DNA from 3 places in the Priestia sp. D51 genome. Region 1 is predicted to be linked to each of the others. Evidence: riboswitches for the same ligand, from Rfam matches in the RefSeq annotation. Region 1 holds a riboswitch; each other region holds the start of a gene.
The links. A riboswitch is a leader RNA that binds a small molecule or an ion and turns the genes downstream of it on or off. The one in region 1 is predicted to bind cobalamin.
Positions count from the first base shown of each region.

Region 2: it holds a riboswitch for cobalamin, as region 1 does, so the genes downstream of both, nikA (nickel ABC transporter substrate-binding protein) here and ACNHOZ_RS00180 (ribonucleoside-diphosphate reductase subunit alpha) in region 1, are expected to answer to the same signal.
Region 3: it holds a riboswitch for cobalamin, as region 1 does, so the genes downstream of both, ACNHOZ_RS09075 (cobyric acid synthase) here and ACNHOZ_RS00180 (ribonucleoside-diphosphate reductase subunit alpha) in region 1, are expected to answer to the same signal.

Region 1 is NZ_JBLTIR010000001.1:17,222-22,534, forward strand. Features, by position in the region: gene menB (1,4-dihydroxy-2-naphthoyl-CoA synthase) at 1-60, shown strand, start outside; gene ACNHOZ_RS00170 (o-succinylbenzoate--CoA ligase) at 143-1,606, shown strand; gene menC (o-succinylbenzoate synthase) at 1,610-2,713, shown strand; cobalamin riboswitch at 2,991-3,176, shown strand; gene ACNHOZ_RS00180 (ribonucleoside-diphosphate reductase subunit alpha) at 3,310-5,313, shown strand, end outside.
Region 2 is NZ_JBLTIR010000007.1:32,829-38,141, forward strand. Features, by position in the region: gene ACNHOZ_RS23155 (tautomerase family protein) at 1-5, shown strand, start outside; gene ftsZ (cell division protein FtsZ) at 365-1,369, shown strand; cobalamin riboswitch at 1,372-1,562, shown strand; gene nikA (nickel ABC transporter substrate-binding protein) at 1,707-3,248, shown strand; gene ACNHOZ_RS23170 (GNAT family N-acetyltransferase) at 3,318-3,845, shown strand; gene ACNHOZ_RS23175 (YfmQ family protein) at 4,420-4,863, opposite strand; gene ACNHOZ_RS23180 (lmo0937 family membrane protein) at 5,051-5,188, shown strand; gene ACNHOZ_RS23185 (TatD family hydrolase) at 5,221-5,313, opposite strand, start outside.
Region 3 is NZ_JBLTIR010000002.1:481,426-486,738, reverse strand. Features, by position in the region: gene ACNHOZ_RS09085 (APC family permease) at 1-432, shown strand, start outside; gene ACNHOZ_RS09080 (YdcF family protein) at 491-1,054, opposite strand; cobalamin riboswitch at 1,202-1,381, shown strand; gene ACNHOZ_RS09075 (cobyric acid synthase) at 1,474-3,000, shown strand; gene ACNHOZ_RS09070 (FecCD family ABC transporter permease) at 3,206-4,264, shown strand; gene ACNHOZ_RS09065 (ABC transporter ATP-binding protein) at 4,261-5,313, shown strand, end outside.

The sequences.
Region 1 (5,313 bases):
CGCGATGCATTTAAGGAAAAACGCAATCCAGACTTCCAACAGTTCCCACGTTTCCCTTAAACAGCTGAAACAGCTTGGTGATTATCATCAGGCTGTTTTTTCAATTTGATTTAGTTAATTAGTATAAAAAGGAGAGAAATTTATGAGTGGCCAAACGATTCCTAATGGGCTTATGCAAAGAGCATATTTGACGCCAAACCGAGTGGCGGTAGAAACACCGCAAACATCGCTTACTTTTCAAGAGCTTCATAAGCGTGTTCAAAAAGTAGCGCAGCAGCTTTCGTTTAACGGTGTAAAGCAAGGTGATACCATTGCTTTATGCATGAAAAACAGCGTGGAGTTTATTGAGATTTTACATGCGGTTTCTTATATTGGCGCTCGGGTGCTGCTCGTCAATACGCGTTTGACAAATGAAGAAATCAATTATCAGCTAACAGATGCAAACGTGTCGTTGCTTATTACGGATGAAGCATTTTTAACGAGAGAGTTCCAAAGTTCTATTACTCAGCTTCCTTTATCTTCTTTAAAAAGTTCTCCAGAAACAGAAACGTATTTTCAGAAAACTTGGAATCTCGAGGAGACGTTCACCATTATGTATACGTCTGGAACAACAGGTAATCCAAAAGGAGTGCTGCAGACATATGGAAATCACTGGTGGAGTTCCATTGGTTCAGCGCTTAATTTAGGATTAAATGAAAAAGACTGCTGGCTTATAGCGGTTCCTTTGTTTCATATTAGCGGATTATCCATTTTAATGCGGAGCGTCTTTTACGGAATGAAAATCATTTTAGAAGAACGATTTGAAGCAAGAGCGGTGAATGAAGCCATTGAAAACAAAGGAGTAACAATTATTTCGGTTGTCACTTCCATGCTATCGAATATGCTGGATGAATTAGCTGAACGTAAATATCCAAATACATTTCGCTGTATGCTTTTAGGAGGAGGACCCGCACCGCTTACTATTTTAGAGGCTTGTGTGAATAAAGAAATTCCTGTTTATCAAACGTATGGAATGACAGAAACATCTTCACAGTTCGTTACGCTTTCACCTGAAGATAGTTTGCGAAAACTGGGATCAGCAGGTAAACCATTATTTCCGTGTGCAATGAAAATTGTAGATGAGAATGGAAATGAAACACGTGAAGCAGGAGAAATCATTGTTAAAGGTCCAAATGTTACAAAAGGATATTTAAATAAACCTGAAGCTACTAAAAAAGCCCTTCAACAAGGCTGGTTCTATACAGGAGATATAGGGAAAGTGGATGAAGAAGGCTTTCTATATGTATTAGACAGACGTTCGGACCTTATTATTTCAGGTGGAGAAAATGTATATCCAGCTGAAATTGAAAATGTTTTGTTGAAGCATCCCGCTGTTAAAGAGGCCGGTGTAACGGGAGTAGCCGATGGAAAATGGGGACAAGTTCCTGCAGCATGCATTGTTATAAACGAAGACGTTTCAGATGAAGAGTTATCTTTACACATTCAACAATTTTTAGCAAAGTACAAACTTCCAAAGTATTTCGTTCGAGTAGAGGAGCTACCGCGAACGGCCTCTAATAAAATCATACGCCGGAAGCTATCATCGTTCATACAGAAAGGAATTTAATCGATGATTATCAAAAAAGTACATCTTTATAAAATTGACATGAAGCTTCTTTCTCCTTTTTCAACAAGCTATGGTACGGTCCAGGATCGAGAATTGATTTTGCTTGAAGTAGAAGATGAAAAAGGATTTACAGGATGGGGAGAAGTCGTTGCTTTTTCATCTCCTTGGTATACGGAAGAAACGATTCGGACATGTTTTCATATGTTAGACGATTTTTTAATTCCTTCTCTTCTTCACCAGCAGCTTCAAAAACCAGAGGATGTTCAAAAGTTATTCAAACCTCTAAAGCGCAACAACATGGCTAAAGCAGCTTTGGACTGTGCTGTATGGGATTTGTATGCAAAGCGCCAAAATAAGCCCTTAGCCGAAGTAATTGGCGGAGTAAGGCCTGCTGTAGAAGCTGGAGTGGTAGTTGGCTTAAATGATATTTCCATCATGAAAGAACAAATAAAGACTTATATGAAAGATGGTTATAAGCGCTTTAAAGTGAAAATTAAGCCAGGCGCTGACTATGAGCTACTGAAACAAATTCGAGATGAATTTCCAAGCATTCCTCTTATGGCTGATGCCAATTCAGCCTATAAGTTAAGCGATAGTGATTCATTGAAAAAACTAGATGAATTGAATTTAATGATGATCGAACAGCCGTTAAGTTCGGATGATATCCTTGATCATCGATTATTACAAAAGCAAATGAAGACGCCGATTTGCTTAGATGAAAGTATTGTGAGCTATGAAGATGCACGTCATGCAATCGAACAAAAAAGCTGCAAGATTATCAATGTGAAAATCGGTCGAGTTGGCGGAATGTCTGTAGCAAAAAAAATTCATGATTTATGCGCCCTACACGGTGTAAGGCTTTGGGTTGGCGGAATGTTAGAAGCCGGGATTTCACGAGCTCATAATATCGCCCTTGCCACACTGCCTTCTTTCACGATACCAGGTGACATTTCTGCGTCGTCTCGCTATTGGGAAAAAGATATTATTAAGCCCGAAGTAGAGGTAGAAGCCGGAGTAATAAAGGTGAAGGAAAAACCGGGGATCGGATACGATATTGATAAAAAGTTTATCAAAACAATCACAGCATTTGAAAAAGAATACAAATAATTAAAAACCGTTTTTTATGAAAAACGGTTTTTTATTGATGTTGGCAATGTTTAGTAGAAAAATAGGACAAATTTTTTAAAAAGAGCACATTGTTCCATCAAGCGTGTCAAAACATGTTATGATGGAGTAGTTTGATGAAAAAAGTCGAAGGATTTTATCGTAAAAAACAAAATTATTTTTGAAAATAGGTTGATAGTTTTCTAAGTTGTCCTATATAATGTGTTTATAACATAACACAATATGTTGTTTGTTAAACAATAATAAAATACTATATTTTGTGTTTTCCAGTGAAAAAGGTGTCTGATAAAAAGACTTAAAAGGGAATTTGGTGAAAATCCAAAGCTGTCCCCGCAACTGTGAATGCTGATGAAATAAGGAAATCCACTGTGAGTAAACATCATGGGAAGGCCTTAAAGTAAAAAGAAGCATAAGTCAGGAGACCTGCCTTTTTTATGTCGTTTTATCTTCTTCGGGAGGTGAGAGGGTAGAGCGAGGATTGAGAAAAGACTTAGTGTCTTCTTCTATCTTCGTTCTATTCGCTCACCGAGGTACGGTGAGCGATTTTTTATTTTGAAGTGAAGAGAGGAGCCATATTTATGGTGAATACATTAAAGCCTACAATTCTACATGAATTAACTGCATATATTGAACGTTTAAAAAAAGAATTTACGCAGCTTGATTTTTCTTTGTATGAGGAAAAGGTTATTCAAACTGTTACAGTAAAGGAAAATATGACGGACGAAAAGGTTGCAAACGTACTAATTTTGGCAGCCCTAGAGCGTATTTCAATGGAAGAACCAGATTGGACGTACGTGGCGGCAGACGTCTATTTAAACGAACTATATCGAAAAGCAGCGGACAACCGAGGTTATGATAAAAAAGAGAAGTACGGTTCGTTTTATCAGCTTATTCAAGAACTAACAAAAATCGGCATTTATAATAAACAGCTATTAAAAACATATACAGAAGAAGAAATTAATGAAATTGCTTCAGTCATTATTCCTGAACGCGATCGTTTATTTACATACATTGGATTGCTGACATTAGCAGATCGCTATTTAGCGACATCACATGATAAGCGTGTATACGAATTACCGCAAGAACGTTTTCTTATCATTGCTATGACGCTGATGTCTCAAGAAAAGAAAGAAAATCGAACAGCATTAGTAAAAGAAGCGTACTGGGCGCTTTCTAGTCTATATATGACGGTTGCCACACCAACACTCTCAAACGCAGGAAAGAGCTACGGACAGCTATCTAGCTGCTTTATTGATACGATTGATGACAGCTTACGCGGTATTTATGATAGCAATACAGATTTGGCCACGCTTAGTAAAAATGGAGGCGGAATTGGTGTCTACCTCGGTCATATTAGAAGCCGAGGAAGTGATATAAAAGGTTTTAAAGGCGTATCATCAGGAACAATTCCATGGATGAAACAGCTAAATAATACGGCTGTAAGTGTCGATCAGCTAGGTCAACGACAAGGAGCTATTGCCGTATATTTAGACGTTTGGCATAAAGACATTTTTTCATTCTTAGACGCGCGTTTGAACAATGGTGATGAACGCCAGCGCACGCATGATTTATTCACTGGCGTATGTTTGCCAGATTTGTTTATGGAAAAAGTAGAAGCACGTGAAGACTGGCACTTATTCGATCCTCACGAAGTTCGTACGCTGATGGGCTACTCGTTAGAAGATTTTTATGATGAAGAAGAAGGCAGCGGTTCGTTCCGCACTCGTTACGCTGAGTGTGTAAACAATGAACAGCTTTCAAGAGAAACAGTGCCTGCTATTGAGATCTTCAAGCGCATTATGCTTTCGCAGCTTGAAACCGGAACTCCTTATATGTTCTATCGTGATACGGTTAACCGAGCTAATCAAAACCGACACGCGGGCATGATTTACTGCAGTAACTTATGTACAGAAATCACGCAAAACCAAAGTACAACGGTCGTAACAGAGGAAATTACGGAAGACGGAAAAATTATTATTACAAAGAATCCGGGCGATTTTGTTGTATGTAATCTTTCTTCTATTAACTTAGCGAGAGCCGTAACTGAAGATGTACTTGAACGTTTAATTCCAATTCAAGTACGCATGCTTGATAATGTTATTGAGTTAAATGATTTGCCGGTACTTCAAGCAAAGCTAACGAATCAAAAGTACCGCGCAGTAGGGCTTGGCACATTTGGCTGGAACCATTTGCTTGCCTTAAAGAAAATAGCATGGGAGACAGATGAAGCGGTAGCATATTGCGATGAATTGTATGAACAAATTTCTTACTTAACCGTGCAGGCAAGCATGAACTTAGCTAAAGAAAAAGGCGCATATCCATTATTTAAAGGCTCAGATTTTGAGTCAGGCGCTTATTTTGAAACACGTGAATACACGAGCGAAGCGTGGAGTGAACTGCGTAGCGAAGTTCAAAGCAATGGGATAAGAAATGGATATTTAATGGCTGTAGCACCTAATTCATCAACATCTATTATCGCGGGTTCTACGGCAAGTATTGATCCGATTTTCCGTAAGTTTTATTCAGAGGAAAAGAAAAACTATAAAATCCCAGTGACGGCACCAGATTTATCGCCAGCAACA
Region 2 (5,313 bases), on a different contig from region 1:
TATAAAATGGTTTATTATCTAGAGAAGCCCTTATTTCTAAGGGCTTTTTCTCATTTTGTCTATAAAAATATTATTCTCTTAGTCACATCTTACTCAAAATTAAATACAGACATCTGTCAAATGAATGATACAATAAGCTTATATGCCGTTTTGAGTGGGAAAACCAAAAAAGAGTTCGGCGTACTAACTTCAGAACAACAATAATTTTACATAAAGATGTAAAGATTTAAAGGTTAAAAGAGAAATGTATAAAATCTGTAAAACAAAAGAACAGTTACGCGTTAAACATAGGAGTAAAAGGTTCTTCACGTGTTTTTTCGGATAATAAGAGAAAGTAATTTTGATCATTGAGGAGGAACTTAGAATGTTTGGATTTGATGCAGATGTATCGCCATTAGTGCGAATTAAAGTAATTGGAGTCGGCGGTGGAGGAAATAACACCGTTAACCGTATGATTGAACATGGTGTACAAGGGGTAGAATTTATCGCCGTTAATACGGATGCTCAGGCGCTTAATTTATCTAAAGCAGATGTGAAAATGCAGATTGGTGCGGCATTAACGCGAGGATTAGGTGCAGGAGCTAATCCAGAAGTAGGAAGAGAAGCTGCAGAAGAAAGCAGAGAGCAAATTCAAGAAGTACTGCAAGGCGCAGATATGGTATTCGTAACAGCTGGCATGGGGGGAGGCACTGGTACTGGAGCAGCTCCGGTTATTGCCCAAATTGCCCGTGAACTAAATGCTTTAACAATTGGAGTAGTTACTCGCCCTTTCAAGTTTGAAGGAAATAAACGTACCAAGCAAGCAGTAGGCGGTATTACTGCGATGAATGAATCGGTAGATACCCTTATTGTCATTCCAAACGACCGCTTGCTTGAAATCGTTGATAAAAAGACACCTATGCTTGAAGCATTCCGTGAAGCAGATAATGTTCTTCGCCAAGGTATTCAAGGTATTTCAGATTTAATCGCTGTTCCGGGGCTGATTAACCTTGACTTTGCTGATGTAAAAACAATTATGTCTAATCAAGGATTTGCGCTTATGGGTATCGGACGAGCTTCGGGATCAGATCGAGCAATTGAAGCAGCGAAAAAAGCGATTTCTAGTCCGCTGCTAGATGCATCGATTGATGGAGCAAGAGGCGTGCTGCTGAACATTACGAGCGGCAGCAGCCTGAGTCTTTACGAAGTACAGGAAGCAGCAGATATTGTCACGTCCGCTTCTGATCAGGACTTAAATATGATTTTTGGATCTGTGATTAATGAAGATTTAAAGGACGAAATGATGGTAACCGTTATTGCCACTGGATTTGATGATGAAGATATTTCACCATCAGCTTCCACTTCTAGAGTTTCAAGAGCACGCTACTAAATTAAATAACCAGCTTTTATGGTGGCAATTGTTTTTCAATTGCCTTAAAAGGGAATCCGGTGAAAATCCGGAGCGGTCCCGCCACTGTAACAAGGAGCCTTATGTCAAAAAGCCACTGTCTATTTAGAGACGGGAAGGCGGTATAAGGCAATGACTTGAAGCCAGGAGACCTGCCATAAATCGCAGCACACAATAACCTACGAGGATAGGGAGGTGTTTTGGCAGAATCAAAAATACGATAAACAAGGGATACGTTTATCTGAATTTGTTGTGAAGGCAAGCACTTCTTTTTAGAAGTGCTTTTTTTTGTGTATTAAAATAGAAGGTGGAAAAATGAATGATAAATAATAAAAAACTTGTATCTATGATATTTCTCGTGTTACTTTGCCTCACTGCTTGCGCTCCTAATGAAGAGAGCGTAAGTATAAAAGAAAGAAAGAAAACGGATAAAAGTGTGACGTTTTTATTTAATTTTACATCTGCAACGCTTGATCCTCATACGGACGATAATTATACAGCAGTTCGTGGGGGAGTAGGGGAGACGCTTGTTAAAATCAACGACGATTTAAAAATAAAGCCTTGGCTTGCTGAAAAGTGGGAAACGAAAGATAACGGCCTTACATGGACATTTATGATAAGAAAGAACATCATGTTTCAAAACGGAAAAGCGCTGGATGCAAATGCCGTTAAGTCTTCTCTTCAAAGAACGATAGACCAAAGTTATGCGATGAAAAACGCTTTAAATATTAAAGAAATGAAAGCGAACAGTCATGCGCTGACAATTACATTAAAAGAACCAATGCCTAAATTTCCTTCTGAATTAGTGCATCCAAATACAGCTATTATAGATGTTGATGCTTCTAATATAGCTAAGAAGCCCATTGGTACGGGTCCATTTCGCGTCTTGTCTTTTGATCAAGGAAATCAAGTAAAATTAGAAAGATATGAAAATTATTGGGGTGGAAAAGTGAAATTGAAAAGTGCGATCTTTGGATTTAACGAAGATGCTAATGCGCGAGTTGCTGCTCTTCAATCTGGAACAGCCGATATTATTTATCGCCCGCCTTTAGAAAGCTTGGGCACTTTACAAACAGATCCGTCTTTTAAAGTAAGTGGAGTACCTAGTGTGCGCACCCATTTATTGCTTTACAATCAAACCAATGACGCATTAAAAGACGAAAATGTAAGAAAAGCTATCGATACCTTATTGAACCGAAAAGAAATTGTTAGCAGCATCATGAACAATCAAGCGGCAGCGGCTCGAGGTCCATTTTTACCCCAATTTCCTTTTGCTGATAGTACTGCTAATGAGCAAAGAGGTATGACATCTGCTAAAAAATATTTAGAGAAAGCAGGCTATCAAATCAAAAATGACAAAGCAATCAAAAATGGAAAGCCACTATCGCTCTCTCTTGTCACATACAGTTCTTTGCCAGAACTGCCTTTAATTGCTCAGCTTCTACAGTCTAATGCCAAAGAGTTAGGAATTACTATTAAGATTCACCTAGTTGAAGATAGCGATGAATATGTAATGGCAAAAGATGATTGGGATTTAGCATTGTACAGCCTTATCACAGCACCTAGAGGAGATGCCAGCTATTATTTAAGTACGAACTATTTGCCCGGCGGTGGTTTAAATGCCAGCCGGATTAATGATGATACGCTAACAAAAATGATAGAACAGTTAAATTCAACAGTAGATGACGCAAAACGAGATCAGTTAGCCAAACAAGCAACCGCTTTGATTAATAGAAAAATGCTGACGTCATCGATTGTACATCCAAACATTGTTGTTGCTTATAATCAAAAAGTGAAAAACTGGACAACAAATCCAAGCGAGTATTATATGCTGACTCAGCATTTAGACGTAACGCCGTAGTTAACATTGCAGCATAAGCAGAGAAAAGAAAAAGTATACAATGATCGCTAAAAGGATGTGACAGTAAACGTGCAAGAAGTACAAATGTATCAAATTAAAGAAGTAAAAGAAAAGGATGCTGAAGTGTTTCAGTTTGTCATGAATATGCGGAATGAGCTATTTCCTATGCTGGAAAAAAATCAGCTTCCTGTGGATTTGCTTCATTTTAATGAACATTACGTTCAAGCGAAAGACGCTGCTTTTTTTGCAGCTGTTACGGAAAATCAACAAGTAATTGGAACCATTGGTTTATACGCTTACGATGGACGGTTTCATGCATTAAAAGAGCGATATGAACATAGAACTGCAGCTGAGGTTGTAAAATGCTATGTCGATCCAGCGTACCGGCGTCTAGGCATTGGACAGCAGCTGTTAAAAGCAGTTGAACAATTTGCCCAAAGTCATTTTTATGACACGCTGTATCTGCATACTCATCCTTTTTTACCTGGCGCTATTCCTTTTTGGGCTTCACAAGGCTTTATCAAAAGGCTAGCTGAACAGGATGAACCATGGAATACGCTGCACATGGACAGAAAAATACAACGAGTCGTAACGTAACGAGATCATACAGTAATTACCATGGAATCTGTATATGGGCTCATGCTATAATGAACGTAACTTACATTTATAGCCTGTAGGGCAAGTCCTTACAGAAAAGAACCACGTTTCGAATTGGCTGAAACGTGGTTCTTTTCTGTAAAAAACAAGTAACAAAATATTTTTAAAAATATATATGAAATCGCTTTCAAAATAATGAAATATATTATATAATTACTAGTGTTGTGTTGTACTTTGTTAGTGTTAAATCAATATCCTACATGTGTGAGCCGATTGCCTTATGGTAGTCGGCTTCCTTTTTTTATAGTAGAAGTCTAAAGGGAAACAGCGTTCGTTAAAATGGCTGTAATTGTCGTGATAATAGTTGTCCCAAAGGCCCACTTGAAAAGAAAGAAAAGTAGCAATCATTCCAAACCCTAACAAAGAAAGCATTATCCATCACCTCTTAAAAAATTAGAAAATTCTATTAATTTATGTTATAGCATTAGAATTAATGTTAAAGTTTGGTATTTTTAAATAAGGTAACTTCAAACTAAACCTAAAAACTAAAAAAGCCGCCTTGTAGGCGACTGGTTTAAGCTAGGTCAGCTGTTATGGACTGCTTTTGAAGGTGATCAGACAGCAGGCTGTAGGCGATAATCTTCTTTTTGTATTGTTTCACGACGTCGACATGATCATGATAGCTATATACGCATAGTCGAACATCGTTTTTCCCTTTTTTCGTATCGATAACAAGTGGAGTTTCACTGTCTTCTAGGTGTTTATAATAGTCCTTATTTCCTTCATGGACATAATATTGTTTTAAAAATGTTGCTTTATTAAAATAATCAATCACTTGCATTTTGTCTTTGCCTTCTAAATGTTTCCCATCAACTGTGACAGTAGCGTTTTGATCATCAAGTGTTGGGTGTAATTGAAATTTAGTCATAAGCCATTTGACCACTGGAGTTGGAAGACACGTTATTAATATTTTGAGTGCACTTACAAGAATGATGGAAAGTAATACAATCCATGTCATAGTTAATCATCTCCGCTTAAATTAAATAAGATTACATACTTATTTTACCACAGAGAACGTGATTGCTTTTTGTACATTATGTGAACCTTCTTTAGTGAAAAGATGTATATGAAATGCGTTTATTTATGCACATTTAGGGAAATATAAAATTATAACAAATACTACATATAAAAAAGGAGAAAAAATTATGTTGTGGACGATTATTGGACTTTTATTTATTTTTTGGTTATTAGGATTAGTTTTTCATATTGGCGGCGGCATCATTCACATTCTTCTTGTCATTGCAGTGATTGTGCTGATCGTAAAACTTGTGAAACGAATTTAGATATAAAAAGCCTTTCCTTAGGGAAAGGCTTTTTATGTGGAGAGATTATAAAAATGAGCTGTATTTCGATATAAAAAATCATATGTCTCCGTTACAGAAACCCTTTTGAGACGTGCTATTTCCTG
Region 3 (5,313 bases), on a different contig from region 1:
ATTGCGCCAATTTCAGCTGCTGCATTCAGAGTAAATGCAAAAGACCTTAAAAAGCCTTTCAAATTAAAAGGCATGAGCGTTATTGCTCCCGTGTCATTTATCTTCTGTTCATACATCGTATATTGGTCAGGATGGACGACAATTTCTTGGCTTCTAGGATCACAGCTTCTAATGGTTGTTATCTACGTAGCATTTAAGAAATACGTACCAACTGACGTTGTAAAATTTGCACAGCAGCTTAAATCTGCTTGGTGGCTAGTTGCTTATTATATTATTATGCTTGTTATCTCTTACCTAGGCTCATTTGGTGGAGGACAAGGTGTGCTAAGCAACCCGCTTGACTTAATTTTAATTGCTCTTGTTTCAATCGGTATTTTCTACTGGGCGAAATACACGGGTTTACCAAAAGCAGTTATCGATACGGATGATTAATAAAAAACACGGCATGAATTCATGCCGTGTTTTTCGTTTGTATAGGGGTGTACTCTATTTATTTATCAAACAGCCACGTTTTTAAGATAGCAGCATACTCACGAAAGTAGGCTTGAAGTTTAATTGAATTTGGTGTCTTTGCACCTAAAGGATAAACGTCAAAACCTTGACGCTTGGCAATAATAGAGGCGCGAAATAAATGAAAATCACTGCTAACAAGCACGACTTTTTTGTGTTGAATATCAACTTTCTTTTTAGTGAAAGTGAAATTCTCAAAAGTAGAAGTTGACTGATCCTCTTTTATCATTCGATTCTTTTTAATTCCTTCTTTTCGTAGAAAACGATAGGCTGCTTCTGCTTCAGAAATTTCTTCATCGGATCCTTTTCCACCCGTTACGATAACTTTTGTTTGTTTATGAGTCTTTAAATAAGATAAAGCCGTTTTTGCTCGTTCTTTTAAACTAGGAGACATTTGATCTCCGTCTACTTTGGAACCTAAAATGAGCACATAATCTGCTTTTTGCGGAACAGGCTGATGAGCGGTTTGATACATACAAAAAGACATGATTGCTATGTAAAGAACAAGCAAACTAATAAAGATATAAATGATTTTTTTCTTCAACTACGAGCACCTTCCTAGCTATTTCATAAGATGTTTGGAAAATAATTGTTATTATAGCATACGAGACCCAAATAAGTATAAACACAGTAATATATAATAATAGAAGAAAATCGTTATTGTGAATGGTTATAAAATTCGTTACAATAAAGAATAAATGATTTTAAAAGTGCCTCTAAGGAGGATAATAGGGAAATCGGTGTAAATCCGGTGCAGCCCCCGCTACTGTAAATGTGGATGAACCTGCAAAGACCCACTAGTCAAACTAGGAAGGATGCAGAAGTAAAATGAAGCATAAGCCAGGAGACCTGCTTTTAAAAACCCCTTATTTTTCGGTGGGAGAAATAAGTCAAGACAATGTGTTAATGAGCGCATGACCAAACCTTGACTTTTACAGTTAAGGTTTTTTTATGTGATAGGGAGTGGAAAAAGTGAAAAAAGGAAAACCTCTTATGATTCAAGGAACGCACTCAGACGCTGGAAAAAGCATGATTGCTACAGCGTTTTGCCGTATTTTTAAAGAAGACGGCTATCAAACTGCACCGTTTAAATCGCAAAATATGGCGCTTAATTCATACATTACAATGGATGGAAAAGAAATTGGAAGAGCGCAAGGAATTCAAGCTGAAGCGGCTGGAGTAGAAGCAACAACCAATATGAATCCTATTTTAATTAAACCAACTCGTGATCATGAATCTCAAATTGTCGTTCATGGAAAGCCGCTTCGTAATATGTTTGCTTTTCAGTATCGGCAAGAATTTTTTAATGAAGGTTTGAACGTTATCACGGAGTCTTATAAAGAGCTTGCCAATCATTATGATCGAATTGTGATTGAAGGTGCTGGAAGTCCTGCTGAAGTGAATTTGAACGATCGGGAACTGGTAAATATGCGCGTAGCAAAGATAGCCCAAGCCCCTGTTGTGTTAGTAGGAGACATTGATAAAGGAGGGGTTTTTGCGAGTCTGGTGGGTACTCTTCAATTGCTTCCAGATGAACATAAACCTAGAGTAATTGGAGTGTTAATCAATAAATTCCGAGGAGACTTAGAGCTTTTAAAACCGGGGTTGAAGTGGTTTGAAGAATACACGGGAGTTCCGGTACTAGGAGTGATTCCTTATATGCACGACGTGGAAATTGACGCTGAAGATTCGCTATCACTCAGAAATTACTCAACGCTTGTGAATCCGTTAAAAGAAATCGATATTGCGGTTATCTCGTATCCTCGCATCTCAAATTTTACAGACATTGATCCTCTAAGCTTAGAAGAAGACTGTCATGTGAGACTTGTAACCAAGCCATCACAACTAGGTACGCCTGATTTAATTGTTTTACCAGGAAGCAAAAATACGATTGAAGATGCGCAGTTTTTACAAGAAAGCGGCCTGGCTCTAGCCATTAATCAAGTCTTGAACGCAACGAACGCTCACGTTATTGGCATCTGCGGGGGATATCAAATGTTAGGCGAGACAATTACGGACCCCGATGCAGTAGAGTCCCGGATTGAATCTATTAAAGGGCTGGGTTTGCTTCCAGTGGAAACCGTTATGACAACCAGCAAAAAAACAGAAAGAGTTTCTGGATATGTTCAGTTAGAGAGTGAGAAGGTTTCGATTGAAGGCTATGAAATTCATATGGGAAAGACGGTTTCTAAAAGCATAACGGAAGCCTTTGCGGTGGTAGATGATCAAAAAGAAGGAACGGTTAAAGACAACATCATTGGCACGTATGTTCATGATGTGTTTCATAACGATGCTTTGCGCAGAGCTTTGCTTAATCAAATTCGTAAACATAAAAAATTGCCGCCTATTACGGATACATTCAACAGTCGCCTGCAAAAAGAGGAGTCTTTTTCAAAAGCAGCAGCATATGTGAGAGAAGCTGTAGATATGGAAAAGCTGTATCATTTAATAGACAACTATAAAAGCCCGGAGCAAGCACAAAAAGTGTAGCTTGTAGAGGTTTTCGCTTGTTTTTTCACCGAGAACTTTAGTACGCTATTCTACGTTGCCTAGTTCAACAGTCTAGCACTCGTAACAAATAAAAGATGATTGTTTCCAATACTATGTAGGATGGAAACATGGTTTATGGACAGGAAAATGAATGGTTAATGTAATGTAAAACATCACGCCTCGTTTCCTAGAGGAGCTGAAAGTATTGATTTTTAAACGTATTTTTTTAAACAAAGCATCTATTTTATACATAGTCAGTTTATTTATTGTATGTACTTCGGTGATTATGGGAGTATTTATTGGTACAGTTTCGTTAACCGTAGGAGATACAATCAAAATTATTATTGGCCACCTTACCGGACTATCCTTATATCACGGTCCGGAAAACATGGATTTAATCATTTGGCAAATTCGTTTTCCAAGAGTACTGGTGGCATTTTTAGTAGGAGCTTCGCTTTCAATAGCAGGAGCTGCCTTTCAAGGGCTATTAAGAAACTCTCTTGCAGATCCTTACACGATCGGAGTTTCCTCAGGTGCAACCCTTGGCTCTGTCATGGCAATTTATTTTCACTGGAGTATTTTTGGTTTGTCTATCTTCACGCTGCCTGTAGTCGGCATCGTATCTGGTTTTATTACTCTTCTTTTAGTTTTTGGTATTACGAAACTCGCAAGCGGCAATTTGGCCAATGAAACTATCATCTTAGCGGGGATTATTTTATCATCCTTTATGAGCGCGCTTATTTCATTAATTGTAGCTCTTTCTCCTGAAGAAGATGTAAGGCAGGTTTTATATTGGCTAATGGGAAGCGTATCAATGAGAGGATGGTCGCATATTCAAATTTTAGGGCCGTTCTTTTTAGTCGGTACGATTATGCTGCTGTTACATGTGAAAGAGCTGAACGGCTTAGCATTTGGCGATCAATCCGCTCAATTTATGGGGATAGACGTAAAGAAGAAAAAAAGAATGATTTTAATAGGTGCATCCGTATTAACCGGGGCTGCGGTATCAGTATCTGGGGCAATTGGATTTGTTGGCTTAGTTATTCCCCACGTAGTGCGTCTCGTAGCGGGAGCTAATCATAAGCATGTACTGCCGCTTTCTATTTTAATCGGAGGAAGTTATTTGGTTTTAGCCGATTTATTAGCAAGAACGATATTAGAACCTCGTGAACTGCCGATTGGAGTCGTAACCGCCTTAATTGGTTCGCCAATTTTTACGCTGCTGCTTGTAAAAGAACGTATGCGGAAAAGAGGAATATCATGATTGAACTATATAATGTGACGGGAGGATACGATAAACAGAAACCGACCGTTCGTGACATCACGTTCACCGTAGACAAAGGTTCTTTTGTTGCTTTACTAGGACCAAATGGAAGCGGAAAAACAACGCTTATTCGCTTAATTATGAATGTATTAACCACTCAATCAGGAGAAGTAAAGGTAGAAGGGAAGTCAGTGAAGGCTTATTCACCAAAACAACTGGCGCAAAAAGTTGCAGTCATGACGCAAGAAAATCAAATTGGATTAGAATTTACGGTTCAAGAAATTGTTTCACTGGGACGTTATCCTTATCAGGCAAAAGGTTTGTTTAGCACTGTATCAGCACAGGATGAAGAAGTGGTAGAAAGCGTGATGAAATTAACAAACGTCTGGCACTATCGAAATCATACCTTTCAATCGCTGAGCGGTGGAGAAAAACAGCGGGTTTTACTTGCTAAAGCACTGGCGCAAGAACCTGACTACTTACTTCTTGATGAACCAACGAATCACTTAGATGTAAAACATACGATGGAACTGCTTCAGCTGTTAAAAACGTTACAGCAGGAAATGAGCTTGACGGTTCTGGCCATTTTGCATGATCTCAACATTGCCTCGCTGTTTGCAGATAATGCCGTATTATTGAAAGATGGAAGAGTAGAAGAAACAGGGATGGATGCCATTTTTCAGGATGCAGCTACGTTAAAAAGAGTATATGGCGTTGATTTGCATGTATTTCACCATCCCGCTGTGAACAAGCGGCAAATTGCTTTTGTGCCGCCGTATCAATATCCAGAGACGGACTTCCATGAGTTGTATCAGTTGCAAAAGGAACCGGGCAAGCTATGTTTATCCTTTGCTCGTCCTTTGAGAACTCTTTCACTGGGTTCCAATGAAACAGGTCTAGACTGGTGTCAAGAAATTGTTCAACAGCAAAGCAGTTCTAACACGGCGTGGAAATCTGCGTCTTTATCTAGTCATGAAGTTCGCTTAAAAGACGATAAAGGTTACTCGTGGCTGACTGTACTGACACATGGACAAAAAGAGAATGAAATG